Regions from separate parts of the Bacillus swezeyi genome, predicted to be linked through region 1. Evidence: riboswitches for the same ligand, from Rfam matches in the RefSeq annotation. Region 1 holds a riboswitch; the other holds the start of a gene.
The links. A riboswitch is a leader RNA that binds a small molecule or an ion and turns the genes downstream of it on or off. The one in region 1 is predicted to bind cobalamin.
Positions count from the first base shown of each region.

Region 2: linked by a shared signal. The riboswitch ahead of RBH91_RS18445 (ABC transporter substrate-binding protein) and the one ahead of metE (5-methyltetrahydropteroyltriglutamate--homocysteine S-methyltransferase) in region 1 are both predicted to bind cobalamin.

Region 1 covers NZ_CP133085.1:1,622,008-1,629,318, reverse strand. Annotated here, with positions in the region: gene RBH91_RS08065 (S8 family peptidase) at 174-1,127, shown strand; cobalamin riboswitch at 1,269-1,458, shown strand; gene metE (5-methyltetrahydropteroyltriglutamate--homocysteine S-methyltransferase) at 1,609-3,897, shown strand; gene RBH91_RS08055 (DUF5082 domain-containing protein) at 4,105-4,419, shown strand; gene RBH91_RS08050 (hypothetical protein) at 4,416-5,159, shown strand; gene RBH91_RS08045 (histidine phosphatase family protein) at 5,222-5,854, opposite strand; gene RBH91_RS08040 (guanine deaminase) at 6,003-6,473, shown strand; gene RBH91_RS08035 (hypothetical protein) at 6,532-7,182, opposite strand; gene RBH91_RS08030 (organic hydroperoxide resistance protein OhrB) at 7,277-7,311, opposite strand, start outside.
Region 2 covers NZ_CP133085.1:3,682,690-3,690,000, forward strand. Annotated here, with positions in the region: gene RBH91_RS18425 (pectinesterase family protein) at 1-131, opposite strand, end outside; gene RBH91_RS18430 (cob(I)yrinic acid a,c-diamide adenosyltransferase) at 249-818, opposite strand; gene RBH91_RS18435 (ABC transporter ATP-binding protein) at 815-2,203, opposite strand; gene RBH91_RS18440 (FecCD family ABC transporter permease) at 2,187-3,260, opposite strand; gene RBH91_RS18445 (ABC transporter substrate-binding protein) at 3,223-4,173, opposite strand; cobalamin riboswitch at 4,288-4,455, opposite strand; gene RBH91_RS18450 (GntR family transcriptional regulator) at 4,627-4,773, shown strand; gene RBH91_RS18455 (FCD domain-containing protein) at 4,828-5,061, shown strand; gene RBH91_RS18460 (SDR family NAD(P)-dependent oxidoreductase) at 5,247-6,038, shown strand; gene RBH91_RS18465 (glycoside hydrolase family 28 protein) at 6,074-7,311, opposite strand, start outside.

The sequences.
Region 1 (7,311 bases):
TACAATAACAGCATCATTTCCTATTATTCGACTTTCCTCACCTATTCTCTATTTTTTAGATTTTTCATAAAATTCATACAAATGAACCTTTTTTTAGCAAAATAAATGTTTTAAAATATAATCACGCACCTTGTAACCCATCTAAAGCAGCACAAAACAAGGAGGGCTTTGAAATGCAAATGCGATTAATTCCTTATGTCACTGACGCGAAGCTGATGGACGTGAATGAACTGCCGGAAGGAATCGATGCGATTAAGGCACCGGAGCTGTGGTCACAAGGTTTTAAAGGAAAAGATGTCACTGTGGCAGTGCTTGATACAGGCTGTGACGCAACCCATCCTGATTTAGCGGATAGAATTATCGGAGGCAAAAACTTCACTGACGATGACAACGGAAAAGAAGATCAGTTTAATGATTATAATGGACATGGCACCCATGTTGCGGGTACGATTGCTGCCAATGACAAAAACGGCGGGATTTCCGGTGTTGCCCCTGAGGCAAACCTTTTAATCGTTAAGGTGCTCGGCGGAGAAGACGGAAGCGGTGCATATGAATGGATTATCAACGGCATCAATTATGCCGTTGAACAAAAAGCGGACATCATTTCAATGTCGCTTGGCGGACCGGCCGATGTTCCCGAATTGAAAGAAGCTGTGGCAAATGCCGTCAATAGCGGTGTTCTCGTCGTCTGTGCAGCCGGAAATGAAGGCGACGGAAATGACCGTACAGAGGAATATTCATATCCGGCCGCGTACAATGAAGTGATTGCTGTCGGCTCTGTATCGCTGACGCGAGAATCGTCTGAATTTTCAAACGCCAATAAGGAAATAGATCTCGTCGCACCAGGCGAAGAAATCTTATCAACATTGCCTGGTCAGCAATACGGGAAGTTAACCGGAACGTCGATGGCTACTCCTCATGCCAGCGGCGCGCTTGCTCTTATAAAATCAATGGAAGAGGACGCATTTAAACGAAAACTGACAGAGCCGGAACTATACGCTCAGCTGATCCGCAGGACTCTTCCTCTCGATTATTCAAAGGCGCTGATCGGAAACGGATTTTTATATTTGACAGCTCCTGAGATTTTAGCTGAAAAGGCTGGCGAAACAAAACTTCTTTCCCTTTAACAACCGGAGCCGCCGACATTGGTCGGCGGCTTTTTCATGATGTCGGATAATTCCCGGCTGATAATGAAGAATCTTTTTAATAGTAAGAATTCAAAAATTATTTTGACTAAAAGAACATGAGGGTATATAATCTACTAAACAATTTCAACACTAGGAACACGGTAATCTAATGCGAGGTTAGATTTTAAAAGGGAAGATTGGTGAAAATCCAACGCGGTCCCGCCACTGTAAATGAGTAGGTTATTTCAAAAAACCCACTGTTTCTATATGGGAAGGGTGAAATAACTGTTGATCCACGAGCCAGGAGACCTGCCTGTTCTGATGCACCATATACCTACGGTCGATAGGAGGTGTTCGAGTTGACGTAACAATAGGCTACGTTTATTTCTCGTTCGCAAAAATGCTGTATTAGGCATTCACCTTCAATCTGTCCGGAGAGTGAGTGTCTTTTTTTATTGAACATTAAAAGGAGGATACCTGAATGACAAATGTGAAAACAAGCAGCTTGGGATTTCCAAGAATCGGCTTGAACAGGGAATGGAAAAAATCGCTTGAGGCTTATTGGAAAGGAAAAACAGATCGCGAGACCTTTCTGAAAGAAATCGACGAACAATTTTTTGCAGCGCTCAAAACTCAGCTTGATCAGCAAATCGATATCATACCGGTTTCAGACTTTACGTTCTATGACCATGTTCTTGACACGGCGGTTATGTTCAACTGGATTCCTGAAAGATTCAAGGATTTAAACGACCCGTTGGATACTTATTTTGCAATGGCAAGAGGAACAAAAGAAGCTGTATCTTGCGAAATGACGAAATGGTTCAACACAAACTATCACTACATCGTCCCTGAATACGAAAAAAATGCACAATACCGCTTAACAAAAAACAAACCGCTTGAAGATTATAAGAAAGCAAAAACGGCATTGGGCGTGGAAACGAAGCCCGTCATTCTTGGGCTCTACACTTTTGTAGCGCTGGCAAAAGGCTACGAGACACAAGACATCAAAGACATTTATCAGCAAATGATCCCGCTTTACACCCAACTTCTAAAAGAGCTTGAACAGGAAGGCGTCAAATGGGTGCAAATTGACGAACCCGCTCTTGTCACGGCTTCACCTGCTGAAGCAGCCGCTGCAAAAGAAATCTATGAGAAGATTAAAGATAACGTGTCAGGGCTGAATGTACTTCTGCAAACATACTTTGATTCAGTCGATGCCTATAAAGAACTGATTTCGTTTCCTGTTGAAGGAATCGGACTTGATTTCGTTCATGACAAAGGCAAAAACCTCGAGCACCTGAAAGCGCACGGCTTCCCGAAAGATAAAGTGCTTGCCGCGGGCATTTTAGACGGACGAAACATTTGGAAAGCCAATCTTGAAGAGCGTCTTGATTGGACGGCCGAGCTGATAAGCGGACTCGGGGCCAGCGAAATCTGGATTCAGCCTTCAAACAGCCTGCTCCATGTTCCGGTAGCAAAGCACCCTGAAGAACAGCTTGCCGATGATTTGATCAACGGTTTATCCTTCGCTAAGGAAAAGCTTTCAGAGCTTACGCTTCTGAAGGAAGGCTTAGTTTCCGGGAAAGCGGCCGTACAAAGCCAGATCAATGATGCAAACGAACACCTTCAAGCTCTAAAACGATACGGCGCCGCGACCAATACAGCTTTTGCCGAAGAACGAGACAAACTGACTGAGGAAGACTTTGCCCGTCTGACGGCATTTGAAGAAAGACTGCGGATTCAAAATGAATCTCTCGGCCTTCCTGTTCTGCCGACAACGACGATCGGAAGCTTCCCGCAAACCGCTGAAGTGCGAAGCGCACGGCAAAAGTGGCGGAAACAAGAATGGTCAGACGAACAATACAGGTCGTTTATTAAAGAGGAAACAAAAAGATGGATTGACATTCAGGAAGACATCGGGCTTGATGTCCTTGTGCACGGAGAATTCGAACGGACTGACATGGTTGAATATTTCGGTGAAAAGCTTGGGGGATTCGCTTTTACCAAATACGCCTGGGTTCAGTCTTACGGCTCCCGCTGCGTCCGTCCGCCTGTGATCTATGGGGATGTTGAATTTAAAGAGCCGATGACGGTAAAAGAAACGGTTTATGCGCAGTCATTGACTTCTAAAAAAGTAAAGGGCATGCTGACAGGACCTGTGACGATTTTAAACTGGTCATTTGCCCGCTATGATCTGCCGAGAAAAGAAATCGCCTTCCAAATCGCGCATGCCCTTCGCAAAGAGGTCGAAGCGCTTGAAAAAGCCGGAATCCAAATCATCCAAGTCGATGAGCCTGCATTAAGGGAAGGCCTTCCGCTGAAAGAACGGGATTGGAATGAGTATCTCACATGGGCTGCCGAAGCTTTCAGACTGTCCACTTCATCTGTTCAAGACACAACGCAGATTCACACACATATGTGCTACAGCAACTTTGAAGATATCGTGGATACGATTGAAGACTTGGACGCAGACGTCATTACGATCGAACACAGCAGAAGCCACGGCGGATTCCTTGATTATCTTGAACAGCATCCTTATTTAAAAGGGCTCGGGCTCGGCGTTTATGATATTCACAGTCCGCGCGTCCCTCCTACTGAAGAAATGCTGACAATCATTGAGGATGCGCTGAAAGTTTGCCCGGCTGACCGTTTTTGGGTCAATCCTGATTGCGGATTAAAAACGAGACAGCCTGAAGAAACGATCGCCGCATTAAAAAACATGGTCGAAGCCGCTAAACAAGCAAGGGATAAACTGGCTCAGACTGTTTAATTTCACAAAAAATTCAGGAGGGAACCATCCGAATGAACGGATGGTTCTTTTTCTTGCCTGCCGCCCTGTTTAGATCAAAAGAACCATTATCCAAAGTCTGTTCAGCGAAAAAACATTAAGACTTTTGATTCATTCGTACGATTTTCTTCCGGATTCTTTTCTTTTAACATATTCATAGTAGATGATGGAAGGGAAGGAAAATATGTAGTGATTGACGATGGAAATGCCCAAGAACGGGAATTAAGAAGAAAAGCATACCAAGAAGACATTCATTCTCTTCAACATTATGTGAGAGATTTGAATTCTGCCATAGCTGAGCTGAGACAGGAAAGCTCCTGCATTCTCAAAGCTCATCAAATGTATATCAATGGCTGGCGGGGGCAGGCACGGAAAATGTATGATGCACTTTTGGATGATCTTGACCGCGCGGAATCTCGTGTGTATGACAAGCTGAGAATCATTAAACAGCAAGCTGCCGAGGAGATCGAACGGCTTCAGCTGGAAGCCGAGAAGCCGATATGAGCATTCGACTGAATGTAAATGATTTACATGCTCTCGCCCGCCAATTTCGCCATTCACATCAGAAAATCAGTGATCTGATGCATCTTTTGCATCGTCACCTTCATGTCCTGCTCTCAAGTGTGAAAGCAGCGAAAACAAGTGATATCGATCAGGCTCAAACCGAAATGGAATATGAACTGAAAGGATTTTTGCATACGCTTGATGACCTGGAGCATTTGCTCCGCTATACTGAAACCCATATAAAAAAAACAGATCAAATGCTTGCCGACCGGCTTTTTCAGAATGGAGGGCACCTTGCCGGCTACCCGCCCATCATGTCGTTTTTGGCGGCTTCCAAAAGCTCCGCTGACGGCTTTAAAATGACGGCGTCGCTTTTGTCTGAACCGTTGATTTTAATGAAACAATTGAAAGAAAACGGGCTGTCAGGCCTGTTCACGGGAAACAGGAAGGCCTTATATATCCAGTTTGATGATCATGGAAAAGAGCGGCTGTGGTCTGTACGGCGCCTGTTAAGCCGCAACATCGCGGGGAACCTTTGCCTTTTGGCTTATCAGCAGGTTGCAAAAGGCCCTCTCTCCTATACGGCTTTCACGTTTGCCAAAAAAGCTGCTGTAGCGGCCCTGTCCGATCTCAAAACCGTATGTCTTCACGAAAACCAAAAAAACGCCGCCGCCATCCTGGCAAGCTTCAGCGAGAAAGCAAAACAGGAGCAGAATGGCGTCAATCATTCCCATACATAATAAAAGCCTGACCCTGGGGTCAGGCTTTATGTCTTTATCCATCCACAGGAGCAAGTACAGCACTACCAAATGACATTCGTCTGTTTGATTCGATGCTCCCCGTCTCCTTCTTTTAAAATGACTGCGCTTCCTTCTTCAGATATGCTGACAACTGCAAGCGCTGTATCATGGACATAGCTTGAGTTCCATAATTCACGAATCGGCCGCTTCTTAACAATATTCAAGAGCATCAAGATAAAAACAGAATGGCTGACAAGGAGAACATTCCCTTCCTTGTGCTTCTGGAGAATGAGAGTAAGCGCTTGTCTGACCCGCCTTTCAAAGTCCTGAAAACTCTCCCCTCCATTCGGCATGTACTGTTCAGGCGTTTGAAAATAGGCTTCCAGCATGGCAGGATCATGTTGTTTGATTTCGTCATATGTTTTTCCTTCCCAAGAGCCTAGGCCGATTTCTTTAAAGATATCGTCTTGAACGAAGGAAATGGAGCGGCCCTTTAGAATCGCCCGGGCAGAATCAACGGCGCGCCCGCTTGTGCTGACATAAGCCGCTTGAAATTGAACATCTTTCAGCTTTTCGCCGAGCGCCTTCGCATTTGCTAAACCGAGCGCTGTTAGATCGGAATTCTCCCAGCCTTGCATTCTCTTTTCAATATTCCACTCCGTCTGGCCGTGTCTTGCAATGTACAAGGTAAGCAAACAATCCTCTCCCGTCCTTATGATACTAGCATTTATTGTATTCGATCAACGTCTTCGGATCAAATATAAAGAATATTCTGAACTACGTTTGTTTTACGGGAACCATCAGCTATAATAAAAAGGCAAGACAACCAAGGAGGATACAGACATGAATCACGAAACATTCTTACAGCGCGCAATCGACCTTGCAGTTGAAAGCGTGAAATCAGGAACAGGGGGGCCTTTTGGCGCTGTGATTGTCAAGGGCGGCAAAATCATTGCCGAAGGAAAAAACAATGTGACAACCAGCAATGATCCAACTGCACATGCAGAAGTGACGGCCATTCGGCTTGCCTGTGAAGCACTTGGCGATTACCAGCTTGACGACTGCATTTTGTATACAAGCTGTGAACCTTGTCCGATGTGTTTAGGGGCGATATACTGGGCGAGGCCGAAAGAAATATATTTTGCCGCAAAGCATTCTGATGCAGCATCAGCAGGCTTTGACGATACTTTTATTTATGAAGAAATCATGAAAAAACGAAGCGAACGAAACATTCCTTTTTATAAAATGGAGCTTCAGGATAAACTGGAGCCTTTCCTCACGTGGGAAAACACGGATAATAAAATAGAGTATTGATAAAGGAGCTTCCTTTTTTCGGGAAGCTCCTTTTAATTTACAAAGTTTCCGATGCCGATCATTCTTTATACCAATCAAGTTTTTGATCTTCGGCTTCAAAATCCAGACTTTCCACTTTCCCATCCTTTTGGATCTCAAGCCTTACGGTTTTGCCTTTCAATTTTTCGGGCGCCTCGGCTATATCTCTTTCATAACCGGATGCTTTCTGATACGTTTTATCCCCCGCTTCGGTTTGGATCGTTACATCATGATCAGACTCACTGACAAGCGTTCCGATGACCTTTTGGCCGCCGTCAGCCTCCCGCTCATAGACGCCGTTTTCGTCAGCTTTCGCCTGGGGCATCAGCTCTGCCTCTTCCGCTTCCTGCGTCTTTCCGTCCACTTCTACTTGAATAAGCTTCCCTATTAAATCATCGTGATCTTCTTCACTTTTAAAATGCTTGCTTTTTGGAATAATCAATTCCCGATCTTTGATCTTGAGTGTCATTTGGTCATCTTCAGCATGAATAAGCTTTCCTATAAGATCAAAATCGTCTTCTGTACGGCTGTTTTGATCAAGAGAGTATTTTCTCAAATCAACTTTTTTGCGATCCGCTGTTTCTGCTGTTTTTTGATTCCCGCCATCCTCCTGTGCACCGCTTCCACAGGCTGTGATCATCGAGAACACAGCCAGACCGCAGAGCACGATCGCTGTTTTGAAATGTTTCATATGCTGCTCCTTTCAGGGCTTTGTTTTTTGCTGTCTCATTTTAAAAAAGAAAGCAAACAAGCTTTTGTTTGCTTTCTCGGAATTAAGCTCGGGTTTATTTTACTTCAAGATCGACATCTATATTTCCTC
Region 2 (7,311 bases), 2.1 Mb from region 1:
TTAATCAAAATCTCCTTTTTTTCATGACTGTACTCCGGCAAAGCATCGACAGCCTCCTGAACGGTTTTAAATTCGCCATCCCCATCTTTTGACACCGTCAGCCTGACCGCGGCTTTTTCGCGATTGATCATCCGTATTCCCCCTTTTTTGTTGAAAGCGCTTACTTAAAATTACGACAAAAAGCCGTTTTCCCCTGCCGGAAAACAGCTTGATGTAATAGATCGACAAAATTGCAGGGAATCAGCAGCCTACCGTTTACTTTTAAAAACAATGGCGCTTCTTTCATATTCAACATCTTTGATGTTCAATCTGAAATTAATGACCCTGGCAGCGGCAAACAAATAATCTGACAGCCTGTTTAAATAGCGGAGCGGCACATCGCGAATTTCCGCTTTTTTCATCAGTGCCACCGTCAGACGCTCCGCACGGCGCGCAACGGTTCTGGCAGCGTGCATATATGCCGCGGCCTTGGAGCCGCCCGGAAGAATGAACTTTTCAAGCTCAGGCGCTTCCTCACTGTATATATCAATTCGCTCTTCCAAAAATGCAACGGCTTCTTCCTTCAGCTTGGCATTCCCTTTTGGAGAGATGTAAGCCAAATCGCTGCCACAGTCAAACAGCTCATGCTGAATCTTGAAAAGCTCGCTTTTGACATCACTGAAACGTTCGCCGTCTTCAAGTTCGGCAAGCACAATGCCGATGAAACTGTTCAGTTCATCGATCGTTCCATAGCATTCGACACGGGCATCATCTTTATCAACACGGCCGCCGATGACATGTGTCTTCCCTTTATCACCTGTTTTCGTGTACAGCTTCACTGTTCGCTCCCCTTTCTCATCGCTTCTTTTATGCAATCATAAACGCTTTGGCTGATCAAAGAGCCAAGCGGCTCCGTTTTTAAAGCGCCGTCAAATTCGGCGCCGCTTCCGTCAGCGGCAATCAGTACACTGTCTGTGTGATGTACTGCCGGAAGCGGCCGGCCGGCTGTCTGCTCTTCTGCGAGCGCGGCGGCTTTTGCTTCCGAAACGGTTACTAAAGCCTGGACCAATGCCTTTTCCGACAGCTTTCCGTTCACCATCACCCAAACGGTAATGCCTTCTTCGTCCGGACATGCCATTACCGCGGTAAAAAGAGAAACAGCTCCTATAGAAAGTGACCGAAAAACCGCCTGTTCAGGTTTTACCGCCGTCAATGCGGCACAGGCTGAAGAAAGGTTGATTCCTTTTGCAGCGAGAAAATCGCACAGGTGACCAGGCTGCTCCTCTTTGGATGCATAACGGCTGATCAATGTCCTTTTCCAGCCGATACCGGCTCCGATCTGAGAAGAGGCCAGTACTTTAAGCGGCCGCTCTGTCTCCAAGAAGAGGCCCTCAGAACGCGCTTCAATAAGTAATGCAAATGGAACTGCTTCATCTGTTTTTTCGGCTCTTTCGGGCTCAATCATGATCTGCGGCCTTGACCGTTCCCGATGAAATAAATGCTTGACCGTTGTCTCATAGACTTCATTCACCTTTTGCTCTTGAATCACTTCATCCGTCGTGTGCAGCGCTTCAACCCCGCCGTTTTTCATCATCAGAAGCCTGTCGCAGTATAAGCTTGCAATGTTTAAGTCGTGAAATACAGAAACAACTGCAAGGCCCTTCTCAATCGACAGTGACTTGATCAGATCGAGGAGCTGCTTTTGATAGGATAAATCTAAAAAATTAGTCGGTTCATCCAGAAGCAGAATATCAGGCTCTTGGGCCAAGGCCTGAGCCAAGTAAACGCGCTGCTGCTCTCCCCCGCTCAGTTCATGAATCGCGTGATCGGCAAACTGAATGACCCCCGTCTCCTCCATCACTTTTCTTGCAATCTCTTCGTCGCGCTCGGCAGATTGTCTGAATATGCCTTTTTGATATGGGTAGCGGCCAAATAAAACCGTTTCTTTGACGGAAAAGCTAAAAGCCTGATCCGTTTTTTGAGGAAGCGTAGCCGCCAGTCTAGCCAAAGCTTTAGGTGAATACGACTCCAGCCGTTTTCCGGCTAAATGTATCGAACCCTCCGCCTGTTTCAGCGTTCCGTTGATCAAACGCAAAAGCGTCGTTTTCCCGCTTCCATTCGGACCGATGATCCCGAAAAATTCTCCTTTTGCAACTGAAAAATTGATGTGTTTCACGATATCTTTCCGGCCGTATCCACCTGAAAGATTACGAACGTCCAACATTGTGAATTCCTCCACGCTGCCGGCGAATCAAAATAAATCCGAATACCGGCGCTCCTATTAAGGCTGTTATGATCCCGATCGGCAGTTCAGACGGCTCGATAATCGTACGTGCCGTCAAATCAGCAAGCACCAGAAATCCGGCGCCGTTGAGGATGGAAAGCGGCAGCAAATGTCTGTGATCTGTTCCCCATATCAGGCGGATGATGTGGGGAACAACAAGACCGACAAATCCGATCGTGCCCGATACAGCAACGGCTGCCCCGGTTAAAACAGATCCGGAGATGAGTACGGCGATCTTTCTCGATTCCACATTGACGCCGAGCAGCTTGGCTTTTGCCTCTCCATATGTCATCACATTTAATTCTCTTGCATTCAGCAATAAACCGACAATTCCGCACAGAAAAAACGGCAAAAACAGAAAAATATAGCTCCAGCCTCTCATCGACACGCTGCCAAGCAGCCAATGAACGATCGGTTTTAAATCATCGCCCGTCAGTGCAATCATTAAAGAAATAAGCGCACCCAAAAAAGAACTGAAGATAATCCCGGTTAAAATCAATGCAGACAGCGTCAGTGACGGGTGGACGAGCCGGGCAAACAGCAAAACCATAAAAATCACGGCAACAGCTGCGGCGACACTCAGAAACGGAAGTGTGAAACTTCCGATAACCGGGAGCTGAATTCCGAAAAACAGAGTAACGACGGCTCCCACGGCCGCTCCCGATGAAATGCCCAGCGTATATGGATCTGCGAGCGGGTTTTTCAAAAGCCCCTGAAATCCGGCGCCCGCCGCAGCCAGCGCCGCACCGACGAGCGCAGCCAAAATCACCCTCGGAAGCCTGATTTTCATAATGATGTTCGCTTCTGTCGGATCAGGCTCTATCCCTTGAATACCGAACAATTCATGCAAAAAAACCTTGATAATAGAAGGAATGGGAATCTCCAAAGATCCGATAGAGATTCCCATAAGAATAGAGGCCGACAAAAATATCAAACTGGCGAGATATGCCGCAAAGCGGTTATTTCTTAAAAACGTCAGGGTAAATGTTTTCCGCAAGCTCTTCGACCCCTTTGATCAGCCGCGGTCCCGGACGGGTCACAAGGTCAGGATCCACGTCGTATACTTCGTTATTTTGAATTGCTTTTACATTGCTCCAGCCGCTACGTTTTTTGATCTCGTCGACAGATGTGGCGCCGTTTGTTGTCACGATCACATCAGGATTCAGCTTGACGATCGATTCCTCTGTCATCTTGGCCCAGCCTTCCTGTTCTGAAGCGGCATTTTTCGCATGGATCGCTTCCAGCATTTCATTCATGAAGGTGCCTTTTCCGGTCGTATAAATGTCAGGGGCGGGAGAAACTTCGACAAATACCTTTTTTTGCTCGCTTTCAGAAATCCTTTCAGCTTTTTCTTTAATAGCGGCAAGATCTGATTTCATGCTCTTCACAAGGTCTCCGGCCTCCTGCTTCGCACCGGTCGCCTCTCCAATCATATTGATCGACTGGTACGTTTCCTCAAAGGACGTCGCATCATTGACCGTTACCACCGGAATCCCGGCATCGCGCAGCTGTTTCAACCCTTCTTCAGCACTCTGCATCGATGAAGCATGGGCCAGTACCAGATCGGGATTTAGTGAGATAATTTTTTCCGTATTAAATTCCATGCCGCCAATTTTTTCAACATCCTTCACTTCTTTTGGATATGTATCAAAATCCGTCACACCGACGACTTTTTTGCCCAGGCCGAGGGCATATGTAATCTCGGTATTGCTCGGCATCAAAGAGACAATTTTCTGCGGTTCTTTTTCAATCTTGATTTCTTTTCCTGAAGCATCCTTTACTTCAGCCGGAAACGCTTCAGTTGTTTTTTCCTGTTTTTGCTGCTGTGCCGGCGCTTCCGCTGATCCGCAGCCGGCCAGGACACCAGCGGCCAAAAGCAGTGAAAGCAACAAACCTGCAAACTTCTTCATCTTGCTTCCTCCTCGGGATAAAATAAAAAACATCTCTACTCAGTAAAGATGCAGCAAACAATGAACGGACAAAAAATGTGCACATCGCTTACACCGCATCTGTCCTCGCAGACTACGCGCGTCATCATCCAGGCAGGCATTCTGGCTCTTGATCATCGCTTTCAGGCGCTTGTTTAGCATCCGGTTCGCTCCCAATGACAGCGGCGGGACCGCGCCGGGTTTTCACCGGCTTCCCCTTTTAAGCTGCTTCCAGGAAGCAGCACCTTTCTGACTCATTCGTATCCTAATTTCTGAATTATTATACTATAATCGGATCAGGCTTGTATACGAGATTTGAAAAAGGGTGTTTTCAAACGAATTCGCAATAGCAATTACGATATATCGCATAGCCGATACCGAAAAATTTCACTTCTCAAATCAGTCTTTCAGCAAATTCAATCAAGCGCTGGATTGTTGACGGGACGCTTGAGCCCCGTCGAAAAAGTCACAGACTTCGATCCCGCCGAAGCGATCGGCGTCAGCCGCACCCCTGTCAGGGAAGCACTCCTGCTTTTGGAATCTCAAGGCTTTGTTAAAACAAAAATTACGATCATGCGCTGACGATCTATCCGCCGTTCGCTCAGCTCCAGGTCTTGGCGGCAACGCTCTTGGCGCGTGAAGATTTATCCAGAGCCGAATTCAATTGCAGCCGAATATGAAGATGTACTCAAAGAGGGAAGGAAGCATGATGCGGCAGGGCTTGACGAACAGTTTCACAATCTGATTACAGAAACATCCAAAAATCCGTACATCCTTCAGTTTTCAGCCGTTCTTCTTTTTCAATCATTCCGCCAGTCCAAAATGGCAATATGGGAAATGGCTGCCGCATTCGAAAAAACGATCCGCTAAAGGCGGCTGAAGTCATGAAAAAAATGGGCTCCGTCCGATGGATGATATTCATAAAGCATTAAAAGAAAGAGAACAATAGGCTTGCCAACCTTTCTGAAGCACGATTTTCGACCACACCGTCCGGCTGCGCTATACTGGTATTGGACGCTTTTTCATCATACACTTTTAACAAGGATTGATTTTAGATGGATTTGAAACTGCAAAACAAACTCGTTTTAGTCACAGGTTCTACGGCAGGGATAGGAAAAGCGACGGCCGAAGCCTTTCTTGCCGAAGGTGCAGAGGTGATCGTAAACGGACGGACGGAAGAGAAAGTCCAGTCCGTTGTTGAGGAGCTTTCCCGATATGGGACTGTTCACGGAATCGCCGCTGATTTATCTGCCCCAAAAGAAAGCCGGACATTCGCAGAAAAAGCCGAACAAATCGGGGAGCTTGATGTTCTCGTCAACAACATGGGGTTTTTCGAAGTGAAGGAATTTGCGGATGTCACAGACGAAGAGTGGCTCAAATATTTTGAAGTGAACGTCTTAAGCGCCGTCCGCCTTTGCCGCGCCTTTTTGCCGAACATGCTGAAGCGGAACGAAGGAAGGATTCTTAATTTGGCGAGTGAAGCCGGCATCAAGCCGCTACCACAGATGATTCCTTATTCCATGACGAAAACCGCTTTGATCAGTTTATCAAGAGGTTTGGCGGAAATGACAAAAGGGACAAATGTGACCGTCAATTCGGTTCTTCCGGGGCCTACCTGGACCGAAGGCGTCGCCAATTATATGGAAGGGGCAGCCGCTGCGGAGGAAACCGATTTAGACACATTTGTCAAAGATTATTTCAAAGTGAATGAGCCGACTTCTTTAATTCAGCGCTATGCTAAACCGGAAGAAGTGGCCAGCACAATCGTCTATCTCGCCTCTGGGAAAGCTGCGGCCATCAATGGCTCGGCTCAAAGGGTGGAAGGCGGGATTATCCGCTCTATCTAACAAAAATCCTCTGCTTATCGGCAGAGGATTTCTGTTTATTGTTCAGATGAATCATAGCGCTTCCCGTTAATATAAAGATTTAAAAAAACAGGATCTTTCACATTCTTCAATTCCATCGGAATCTCGACGCCGTCAATCTTAGAATCGGTCACCTTCAGCCCGGTAACCGGTGAATGGTCATATGCCAAAACCCGAATTCCGTATTGTCCGCCGGTGCTTTTCAGCTGATCCACTTCAATGTCGCGGACGACCGGTTTAAAGTTTCCGGCATCTCCTTCTTCATATTCCATATCAATGGCAATCACTTCCCGTTTCAGGCTTTTTACAACGTTTTTGTAAAAATAAATGTTTTCGAGAATGCCTCCGCGCACTGAATTCGTTTTAATGCGGAGAGCCCTGTCCAGATTCGGACTGTCCATGAGATTGCCTTCGGCAAATATGTTTTTTACACCGCCCGAAATTTCGCTGCCAATCGTTACGCCTCCGTGGCCGTCTTTCATTTCATTATTCTCAATGACGATGTTTTCCGCCGGTATGTTGATCCTCCGGCCATCGGCATTTCTTCCTGATTTGACGGCAATACAATCGTCGCCATTATCAAAATGGCAATGCTTAATCACCACATTTTTGCACGATTCGGGATTGACTCCATCGGTGTTGGGCCCATGTCCGACCACCTTGACGCCGTCTACGGTCACATTCTCGCAAAGCACGGGATGAACCTGCCACATCGGCGAATTCAGCACGGTAACATCCTTGATCAAAATATTTTGGCAGCGGTACGGCTGAATAAAGTTCGGCCTTAAATAATGGCCTTTTCCAAACCGCCGCTCTTCAACCGGCACATTCCGCTCCGCCATCTCAAAGAGGGCATCGCGGTCTTTTTCCTGTGAAGGCTGGCCGTTTGTTCCCCGCTTCCACGGCCACCAATGCTCTTCATCCCCTTGGCCGTCCAGCGTTCCTTTGCCTGTCAGCGCAATATTTTCGGCTTCGTAAGCATAGATAAGCGGTGAATAATTATAAAGTTCAACTCCTTCAAATCTCGTGAGAACAACGGGAAGGTAATCGTCCGGATTTGGGCTGAACTTGATGGCGGCTCCCTGTTCGATATGCAGTTCTACATTGCTTTTCAGCCTGAGCGCTCCGGAACGAAACACGCCTTTTGGCACAATCGCTGTTCCGCCGCCTGCTTGATAAGCTTCATCGATCGCCTGCTGAATTGCCGCCGTTGAATCCGCCTTACCGCTGGCATCCGCTCCGAACTCAGTGACAT